Regions from separate parts of the Streptosporangium sp. NPDC001681 genome, predicted to be linked through region 1. Evidence: riboswitches for the same ligand, from Rfam matches in the RefSeq annotation. Region 1 holds a riboswitch; each other region holds the start of a gene.
What was found. Region 1 has a riboswitch for cyclic di-AMP ahead of ABT130_RS38520 (C40 family peptidase). Riboswitches for the same ligand answer to the same signal wherever they lie in the genome.
Positions count from the first base shown of each region.

Region 2: linked by a shared signal. The riboswitch ahead of ABT130_RS37135 (coiled-coil domain-containing protein) and the one ahead of ABT130_RS38520 (C40 family peptidase) in region 1 are both predicted to bind cyclic di-AMP.
Region 3: linked by a shared signal. The riboswitch ahead of ABT130_RS39680 (hypothetical protein) and the one ahead of ABT130_RS38520 (C40 family peptidase) in region 1 are both predicted to bind cyclic di-AMP.

Region 1 is NZ_JBEOZN010000130.1:2,354-5,554, reverse strand. It holds gene ABT130_RS38525 (class I SAM-dependent methyltransferase) at 1-603, shown strand, start outside; cyclic di-AMP (ydaO/yuaA leader) riboswitch at 947-1,106, shown strand; gene ABT130_RS38520 (C40 family peptidase) at 1,189-1,740, shown strand; gene ABT130_RS38515 (hypothetical protein) at 1,994-2,818, shown strand; gene ABT130_RS38510 (M48 family metallopeptidase) at 3,030-3,201, shown strand, end outside.
Region 2 is NZ_JBEOZN010000119.1:19,173-22,373, reverse strand. It holds gene ABT130_RS37140 (hypothetical protein) at 32-226, opposite strand; gene ABT130_RS37135 (coiled-coil domain-containing protein) at 337-1,245, opposite strand; cyclic di-AMP (ydaO/yuaA leader) riboswitch at 1,315-1,451, opposite strand; gene galT (galactose-1-phosphate uridylyltransferase) at 1,524-2,603, opposite strand; gene ABT130_RS37125 (DeoR/GlpR family DNA-binding transcription regulator) at 2,600-3,201, opposite strand, start outside.
Region 3 is NZ_JBEOZN010000139.1:12,966-16,166, forward strand. It holds gene ABT130_RS39675 (DUF4253 domain-containing protein) at 107-907, shown strand; cyclic di-AMP (ydaO/yuaA leader) riboswitch at 1,306-1,457, shown strand; gene ABT130_RS39680 (hypothetical protein) at 1,693-2,670, shown strand; gene ABT130_RS39685 (hypothetical protein) at 2,772-3,143, opposite strand; gene ABT130_RS39690 (roadblock/LC7 domain-containing protein) at 3,156-3,201, opposite strand, start outside.

The sequences.
Region 1 (3,201 bases):
CCCGATCCGGGGGAGGACCTCGCCGCGCTCGCCGGGCGCGGCCTGGGGGAGACGGCGACGGTCGTGGAACTCGGCGCGGGGACGGGGCAGTTCGCGCTGGCCGCGGCGCGGCGGTTCCGGCGCGTGGTGGCGGTCGACGTCTCCCCGGCGATGCACGACTTCCTGACCGTCCGGGCCGCCGAGGACGGCCTGGCCAACCTCGAATGCGTGCGGGCGGGCTTTCTCTCCTACGAGCACGCCGGGCCACCCGCGGACGCGGTCTACACCCGTCACGCCCTCCATCAGCTCCCCGACTTCTGGAAGGCGGTCGCACTCGACCGCATCGCGCGGATCCTACGGCCGGGGGGCGTCCTGCGCCTGCGCGACCTGATCTTCGATTTCCAGCCGGCCGAGGCCGATGCCGTGCTCGGCCGCTGGCTCGACGGCGCGGCCGACGATCCCGCGCTGGGTTACACCCGCGAGGACTACGCCGAGCATCTGCGCACCGAGTACAGCACCTTCCGGTGGCTTCTCGAGCCGATGTTCGACGCCGCCGGGTTCGAGATCGTCGAGGCGGACTTCAGGGAATCGATCTACGGCGCCTACACGTGCGTCCGGCGTTGACCCGTGCTCCGCGGCGGGAGAGGGCACCCTCGCGGCTTCAACCGTGAATTATGGCAAATGTGATGAACATTACAGAAATCGCGATTTGTCGGGCGTCATTCCGAGGGTGTGACGAGAGTCATATCTCAATGGCATAAATGGTCATTAAGCAGGGGTAACAGGAAGATCACGAAGGCTTATTGATCTTCTTGTTTGGCGAATGCTTTGCCGAAGGTTGGAGATCGGGGTAACTTCTGGCCTCGCGACGTGCAAGCCATGCCGTCGCGGTGAATGTCGGTCTTCGGGCCGGTGTCCCTATAGAAATCCAACCGGCCGCCGTTCCCCTGCCGGGGACGGACCTCATCACGGCGGCCCGCCGAATCTATGCAGCCAGGAGGCATGGAACCGGGGACCCAAAAGGCCCGACACAGCGTGGCCAGGGGTGAATCAGCGCATTTGCGCCGTAGGGCATCTTCCAAGCCCGAACCCGTCAGCTAACCCGGTAGGCATCAGTGGAAGCACCAAGGAGAAATCCTGTCTACCACCCCGTGTAACACCCGTCTGTCGCGCCTTTTCCGCCTTTCCCTCGGCGGCATCGCCCTCACCTTGACCGCCTCAGCCGGAGCGGTCACCCTGGGGCCGACGGCGGCCAGGGCGACGACGGACAGCACCCCTGAGATCCTGGTCAACACCGCGGCCGGAGTCTCCGAGCAGGCCGAGAGCACGAAGAGAACCGTGCACAAGGCCAAGGCCGGTACCAAGGTCAAGACCAAGATGAGCAGGGCGGCCCTGCAGAAGGTTCGGGCTCGCAAGGCCGTCTCGACGGCCAAGAAGCAGGTCGGCGATCCGTACCGGTGGGGTGCCTCCGGTCCCGGCGCGTTCGACTGCTCGGGGCTCGTCAAATACGCCTGGCGCAAGGCGGGCGTGTCCATCCCCCGGATCACGCACAGCCAGTACCGGGCGATCAGGAAGAAGGTCTCGTGGAGCCACCTGCGCCCCGGTGACCTGATGTTCTTCAGTGGAAAGGGCCACGTCGGCATGTACGTCGGCAAGGGCAGGATGGTCCACTCGCCGAGCAGTGGCAAGACGGTCCGGATCGTGAAGCTGGAGGGGTACTACAGGTCCTCCTTCGCCGGAGCGGTCCGGCCCGGAGCCTGAGCCCGGGCAGGGGCGCCGGCCCCGTTCCTCACATGTGCGGGGACGGGGCCGCTCCGTTTCCGGCGAAGGCCGCGAGCGCGTGGCCGGCGGCCTGGGCCGGCGCGGATCCGCGCCAGCGGATCACGTTCCGCTCCGGCGGCAGAACACGGCAGGTCAGGGCACGCTCGCGCCCCGGCGGGCACTCCCGCGCGGGCCTTCACCCCCGGCCCGAAGGCCGGAGCGCCGGCCCGCGTTCCGCTAGCATCACATCGTTATGTCCGTCCCGAAGGGGCGCCGCACCGTGCTCGCCGGGATGCTGGCGCTGATGAGCGTGGGCCCGTTGGCCGGGACGGGACCTCTCCTGGCCGGAGCCGGCCCTCTCCACCGCGCCGGAGAACTCCCCGTCGACCTTCGCGACCTGTGGCCCGGTGCCGCCGTCGTCGTCCGGGGCGAGCACTCCCTCGTGATCGGCCATGACGTCGCGCCCGCCGTCCTGCGGGACCTGGCCGCCAGGGCCGACCGGGCCCGCCGCGCGGTCGCGGCGATCTGGGGGCCGGTCCGAGCGGTGATCCTGTTCCCCGCCACCGACGCCGAGGCCGCGGCACTCGCCGGAGCGGAGAGCACCCGGGGCCTGGCCGCGATGGCGACCGCGGACCGGGTGATCGTCCTGCCCTCGGGCTACGCGAGGCTCAGCATGACCGGCGGGGACGTGGTGATCACGCACGAGCTCGTGCACGTGGCCACCGGCGCGACCCGTGGCGGCCGGGTGCCGATGTGGCTGTCGGAGGGCTTCGCCGACTACGTGGGCTACCGCGATGCCGGGATCCCGGTGCGGACGGCCGCCGCCGAACTGGCCGCCGAGGTGCGCGCCGGAGTCCTGCCCGCCCGTCTCCCCGGTCCCGCCGACTTCGCCCCCGGCGCCCCGCGGCTCGCGCAGGCGTACGAGGAGGCCTGGCTCGCCTGCCGGTTCATCGCGGAGCGCTTCGGCGAGAAGGCTCTGGTGAGGCTCTACGGCGGCGATGTCGCCGGCACGCTCGGCCTGTCGCCTGCCCAACTCACCGTGGCGTGGCGTGACTACCTCGGAAAGGAACTCGCCTGACATCCTTGTGTCCTTTCCCGGTCCAGGGCTCACCTGGCGGATCTCGCCGTGGCGAGGAGTGGTCGGCGGGTGCCTCGCAAGGCACGGGAGGGAGCCGCGGCGTGCCGCGGTGACCGGTGACGACTCGGCGAGGCGCCGTCCGGCCGACCGCGGCAGGCAGAAGATCCAAAGGACGGGGCCCCGGGTTCGGGCTCCACGCTGGAGGTGTTTGATGACGCTGAGTACGACGGACGCGCCCTCGGGCGTGCGGCCGGCGGGGTGGGCGCTGGCCGCGCTGGGGGTGGTCACGCTGGCGGTCGTGGCGTTCACCACGCCCTGGCGGGCGCTGCCCGAGGGGGCCCCGGCGGTCGTCCCCGATCCGGCCCACGACTTCACGGCCGAGC
Region 2 (3,201 bases), on a different contig from region 1:
CAGATACCTCGCCAGCGGCATCTCGCCCTGCTCAGGTGGTGGTTGCGGGTCGGTGGTGTGTGATCGTGTAAGCCATCTCCGCCCTCGGGCTCCAACCCGCGTCGAAGGAGTGGTAGCGGCTCTCCCACTCCGGGCTCAGGATGGCCTCCAGCACCGCCATGGACCGGCACAGGTCGCGGAGCATCGGGACACCGGGCAGCAGACGGGCCACATCGTGATCAGTCATACGCCCATCCAATCGAACGCCAGTGACTGAATCGTGCCGGGTCTCGGGGACCTCGCTGTGTCCTGAGAGGGGATTACAGCGAGATCACCGCAGTTCAGGAGCCTGGCGGCTCAGTACATCGAGATGTGCGGGTGGTCGTAGTGGTTGGCGGTGATGCCGCCGCGGTTGGACATGGTTCTCCAGCCGGAGCCGTGGTTGATGCGCTGGCGCCAGATCACGTACTTCACTCCGAGCTTGGACTTGTTCTTGATGGCCCAGGCGGCGATCTCGTCGCCGAGCCGGAGGTTGGCGGCTGAGGGCATCGTGCCGCCGGTGCTCATCATGAAGTCGCAGGCGCGGCCGAGGGGGTGCTCGCCGCCGTCGTTCGCGGACCGGTAGCAACCGACGGCGTACGGGAGGTCGAAGCGTCTCTTGACGGCCTCACGCATGATCCGGGTCCGGTCGGTGATGTTGTCGGCGCCGGTGGGGAGTTGCGGGGCCCAGCTGCCGTCGGCGCGGCGCCCGGAGCCGACGGGGGCGAGCTGGTCGAGCCTGTTCTTGATGTCCTTGATCAGATCTTCGACCTCGTCACGCTGGGTCTGCATCTCCTTGGCCTCCTCCCTGATTTCGTCGGTGAGCCTGGCGGCCGTCTCGGTCGCCCTCTTCCTGCGTTCGAAGCTCTCGGCGAAGCCCTGCAGGTGCGCGCTCTGCTGGGCGGTGAGCTGCTCCATCACCGCGGCTCCCCCCATGTCGTCGGCGAACAGCAGCGCGGGCAGGCCTCCGATGCTGCTCTGGTAGCGGAGCTGGACTATGGAGTCGACCTGCTTCTCCGCCCTGGCGTAGAGGTCGGAGGCCCTGGCCAGGTTCTGCTTGGCGACGGCTTCGGCCTTCTGCGCCTTCTTGAGGGACTCGCGCTTGGCCGCGTATGCCTCGATCAGCCCGTCGACCTTCTTGCCGAGCTTGGCCAGCTCGGCGCGGAGCTTGGCCTCGGTCGGCTTGGGCTCCGCGCTTCCCGCGGTGGGGGCACCGAGGGTGAACATGGCGACCAGGCTCAAACAAAGGGCCAGAACCGCATGCCGACGGAACGTGGGGGACGGGGCCGCCACGAACTCTCCTCTCCTTCCGCCTACCGGGTTAGCTGACGGGTTCGGGCTGGAGAACGCCCTTCCACCGAAGTGGTTTCACCCCAGGTGCGGTGGTTCCCCGGCTCCCGGGCGATGCGCCTGGGATTAGGCATATCGGCTGTTGCAGCCGATGTGGGAAGGATAGTAGTGGTAAACACAGGGTCACGCGACTTCAAGACGAGACCAATTGGTGATTAGTTCGTGACAACAGAGCGCAGAAGGTGTGCTGTCTCCTCGGGCAGCACGTCGTTCACGAAGGCACCCATGGCCGACTCGGAGCCGGCGAGATATTTCAGCTTGTTCGGCGCGCGGCGGATGCTGAACAGCTCCATGTGCGTGTACGACAGGTCACGACCGGTGTTGACCGGCGCCTGGTGCCAGGCCGCGATATAGGGCATCGGCACACCGAACAACGCGTCGAGGCGGCGGAGCACGTCGGTGTAGAGCGGTCCGAACGCCGCGCGCTCCGCGGGCTCCAGCCCGACCAGGTCGGGGACCTGCCGGTGGGGGTAGAGATGAACCTCCACCGGCCAGCGCGCCGCGGCCGGGACGAACGCCGTCCAGTGCTCGTTCGAGGCCACCACCCGGACCCCGGCCTCCCGCTCCGCGGCGAGCACGTCGGCGAACAGGTTGCCGCCGGTCCGCTCCCGGTGGCGCCCGGCCGCCCCGAGGGTCAGCTTGGTGCGCGGGGTCACGTAGGGGTAGGCGTAGATCTGGCCGTGCGGGTGGGCCAGGGTGATGCCGATCTCGGCTCCCCGGTTCTCGAAACAGAACACCTGCTCCACGCCCGGCATCGCCGACAACTCCGCCGTACGGTCGATCCAGGCCTCCATGACCAGCTCCACCTGCTCGGGGGGGAGCATCGCGAACGAGGAGTCGTGCTCGGAGGTGAAACAGACCACCTCACAGCGACCGATCCCGGGACGGACCTCGCTCAACCCGCCGACCTGCTGATAGTCGCCCAGATAGGTGGAGAACGAGGGGAACCTGTTCTCGAAGACCACCACGTCGTAGGCCGCGGAGGGGATCTCGGTGAGGTTGCCGGAGGTGGAAGGGCAGAGCGGGCACTCGCTGGCCGGAGGCAGGAAGGTGCGGCCCTGGCGGTGTCCGGCCACCGCGATCCACTCCTCGGTCAGCGGGTCGTAACGCAACTCGGAGGCGGTGGGGCGGGGCGGCAGGTCGCGTCCGTCGACCGCTCCGCGGTCGGCGTCGTCGCGGCGGTCGAAGTAGAACAGCTCCCGGCCGTCGGCCAGATGGGTGATCGTACGCTTCATCGGCCGACGCTCTCGCTCTCCTGCTGTGGCTCTGTGATGATCAGCTCTCCCACCGAGGCGGCGAGCTCCTCGCGGGCCTCCTCGGCCAGGCCGGAGTCGGTGACCACGATGTGGGCCTGGGCCAGTTCGGCGATCGTGCTGATGCCGACCGTGCCCCACTTGGTGTGGTCGGCGAGCACCACCAGGCGGTGTGCGGAGGCGACCAGCTCACGGTTGGTCTCGGCCTCCAGCAGGTTGGGTGTGGTGAACCCGGCTCGGGCGCTCATCCCGTGCACGCCGAGGAAGAGGGTGTCGACGTGGAGTCCCCGGATCGCCGTGACCGCGACCGGGCCGACCAGCGCGTCGGAGGGGGTGCGGACCCCGCCGGTGAGCACGACCGTGCGATCGGCCCTGGGGGAGCGGTGGAAGACGTCGGCGATCCGGATCGAGTTGGTGATCACGGTCAGCTCGGGCACGTCGGTCACGTGGTGGGCGAGCGTCCAGGTCGTGGTTCCCGCGGAGAGTGCGATGGCGGTGGCGGGCCGGACGAGCCGGGCGGCCTGCTGGGCGATCGTCTCCTTCTCCGCCTGCTGGCGCGCCGACTTGGCGGCGAAGCCCG
Region 3 (3,201 bases), on a different contig from region 1:
CTGTCCCTCGGGATGGTTGACAGGCCAAAATTGGTCCGTGGTCAGGATCGGATCGGTAGGAATGAGCGATTGCGAGGGTGGGAGGCTTCCGCCAGTTCTGGGCCAGTTGTTCGCTGACAGGGCCGACGGAAGCAGCGAGGGTGAGGGCCGGAAGCTCTCGGTGGACCTGCCACCGGGTGACGTGGTGTGGCCCGACCCCGGTTACGCTCAGCTCTCCTTTCGTCGCCGTCCGGCGTTCTGGCTCAGCGAGGTGGCCGTCTCAGGTGAGTACTGGGCACGGCTGCGGGCGCAGCACGAGCACTCCGGCCTGTGGCCGGTGCTGCTGGAGGACTCGGTGCAGCCCTGGTCGGCCGGTCAGATCGCCCCGGACACCGCCGTCGAGATCGACAACTACCACGCCGCCGCGTTCATGGCCGAGGTCTGGTCCGACTGGATCGCCAAGGCTCACATCGACCAGCTCGAAATCCTCGACCCCTTCGGAGTCGAATGTCCGGGTCCGGCCCCGGCGGGAAGGCTCGCCGCCGATCCCGGCGTGGTCGCCGACTGGTACGCGGGCCTGGTGGCCGAGCGCAGGACCCCGCTCGGACTCGTCGCGGTCGAGCGCGGGGCCGACGCCCTCGCCGTCATGGGCTGGCAGGGCGCCCTGAACCACAACGAGTGGATGGTCCCGCTCGCGGCGGTGGTACGGAGCTGGGAGGACAGGTTCGGGGTGCGGCTGGTCGGGATGGGGTTCAACACCCTCGACCTCAGCGTCGCCGCGCCCCCGACGACCTCGGAACACGCCCTGCACGTCGCCGCGGAGCACTGGACGTTCTGCCCCGACAGCATCATCCAGGGCGCGGGGAACCTCATCGACTACGCCGAGCAGATCAAGGGCAGGAACGCCTGGTCGTTCTGGTGGGACTGAGCCCGCCCCGGGGTGCCCTTCGTCAAGGGAGGGCTTCCTCGGGGAGCGCGGATTCCCCAATGTGGATCTTTGAGGGGGATCTACCTCGGGGATGCTCTCCCCCCGGGCGTGGAAGGGCTTCGGGCACGGGGCTCGGGGTGTGATCACCCTCGCGCGACTGGGCCCCTCGTGGGCGCGGAAGGCCCTCGGACACGGGTCTCCGGGGTGTGAAACCCGAGATCGGCAAGACGTTCTCGCTGGTAGGGCGGTTGTTGGTGGGACGGGGTCTCCGATGGGGCTTTCTTGAAGCTTGTAGGTAGATCTTCTGGGGTTTTCATGACATTTGCTTTGCTTTGTCCGGTTTCGGTGGGTAGTGTCCACGGATATCGGTTGGCGACCTGCCCTTCACAAGAGGGAGCGGCCGGCCGACGTCGAATCCCACCGGGCCCGCGGGGCCCAGGGAGCCGGGGAACCACTTTCCCGGGGTGAATCCGCCGCGAACGTGCGGCGGTAGGGCAACTCCATCGCCCGAACCCGTCAGCTAACCCGGTAGACGAGCTGGAGAGGAGATCCCCCTCATGGATCACCGCGTCACCGCGTCGGTGCCCGTCCTGCCCGTGCCGACCACCTGAACTTCATCTCTGTCCTTCGTCGCCGCGCCTGAGCGTGGCACCTGGACCGTGCTCCGCGTAGCGATCCGCTGATCTCGCCACGCCGCTTTTCCGAAGAGCGCGTCCCCGCCAGTGCACCCCTTGCCGTGTGTCGCAGCTGGCTGCCCCGTTCCCTCGTGAAAGAGCCCCTTCTTCATGCGTCTTCCCTTTGACCTGCCCAAGAACGGTCTGATCAAGAACCTCTCGTACAAGAACCGTCTCACCACCGCCGCCCTCGTCGGCGCGAGCGTGCTCGTCTCCGGCGGCGTCGCCTCCGCGCTGCCCGCCTCCCCCGCCGTCGCCGCCCCCGCCTCCGCCGCCTCCCCCGGCGCGGACACCGAGGTGGCCGCCAACGAGGTCGTGCTCCTCAAGGGCTCGACCAGGGCCTCCTACTTCTGGGACGACTCCTCGGGCCGGGCCGGCGACACCGGTCTGCCGGCCAGTGGCAAGCCGATGCAGAAGGGCATGATCGCCAGCCCGAGCTGGCCCCTGTTCACCGAGGGCTACGTCGTCTACAAGGGCAAGAAGGCCAAGTTCTTCGTCGGTGACCGCGGTCCCGGCGTGCCCTCCAACGTGGGCGTCATGATCGACCTTGACGCCAAGACCTTCGCCGACCTGACCGGTGGCCGGTTCAACCCCGCCACGCTCGGTGTGGACGGTAACGGCGGCATGGGCCACATCGACGTCAAGTACGTGGTCACCAAGTGGGGTGACGGCGTGGGCAAGAAGAACCACCCCGTGGCGTTCTCCACCGGTGCCTGGCGTTACCGGGACGCGAACCCGGCGAAGCCTCCGCAGACGGTCCTGGTCAAGGCCGAGCAGTCCAAGAAGGCTGTGAAGGCCCAGCAGGTGAGCCAGACGTTCGCCAAGCCCAAGATCATGTCCGAGCCCCTCACCGCGCCCGGGGCGATCGTCGCCGCCAAGCCGGTCGCCCTGTCCGGCGCCGATGCCAAGGCCGCCGAGCAGGGTGTCCGGGACCTGGGCGCCACCGCCCCGGTGGCGGCCGCGACCCCGGCCGGTTCCTCCGCCACCACGGCCGCCACCCTGGCCCTGGTCGGAGTGCTCGCCGCGGGCGGTGCCACCTACCTGGTCGCCGGCCATCTCCGCCGCAGGGCGGTCGCCGAGAAGAGCTGAGGTCCGGCGCGATCGATGAGCTCACCGCCCCGGTAACGCCCGGGCGGTGAGCCCCTGCCGCGGCCCGTGCCCTTTCTGAAAGGGCACGGGCCGCGGCAGGATCAGACCTCGAGCCTCTCCTCGATGCCGCGCAGGATGTGCCGCGCGAGCGCGAGGTTGGCCCGGTTCCGGTCGAGGGCCATGTAGATGAACAGGCCTTTGCCGCTCCGGCCGGAGAGCGGGCGGATCACGTGGTACTGCGTGCCGAGGGTGATGAGGATGTCCTCGATGCCGTCCTTGAGACCGAGCGACTCCATGGTCCGCATCTTGGCCTTGACGACCTCGGTGTTACCCGCGGCCGCCACCTGGAGGTCGAGATCCTTGGAACCGCCGAGCGCGCCCAGCGCCATCCCGCTGTTGTAGTCGACGATGACCGCGCCGATGGCGCCGTCGATCGCCATCATCTCCTTGAGAGAGATGTCCATGTTGCCCATTTCTGTCTCCGATCACTGGGTTATCGACATGCGCGAGGTGATGGCGGCCAATCTGGCC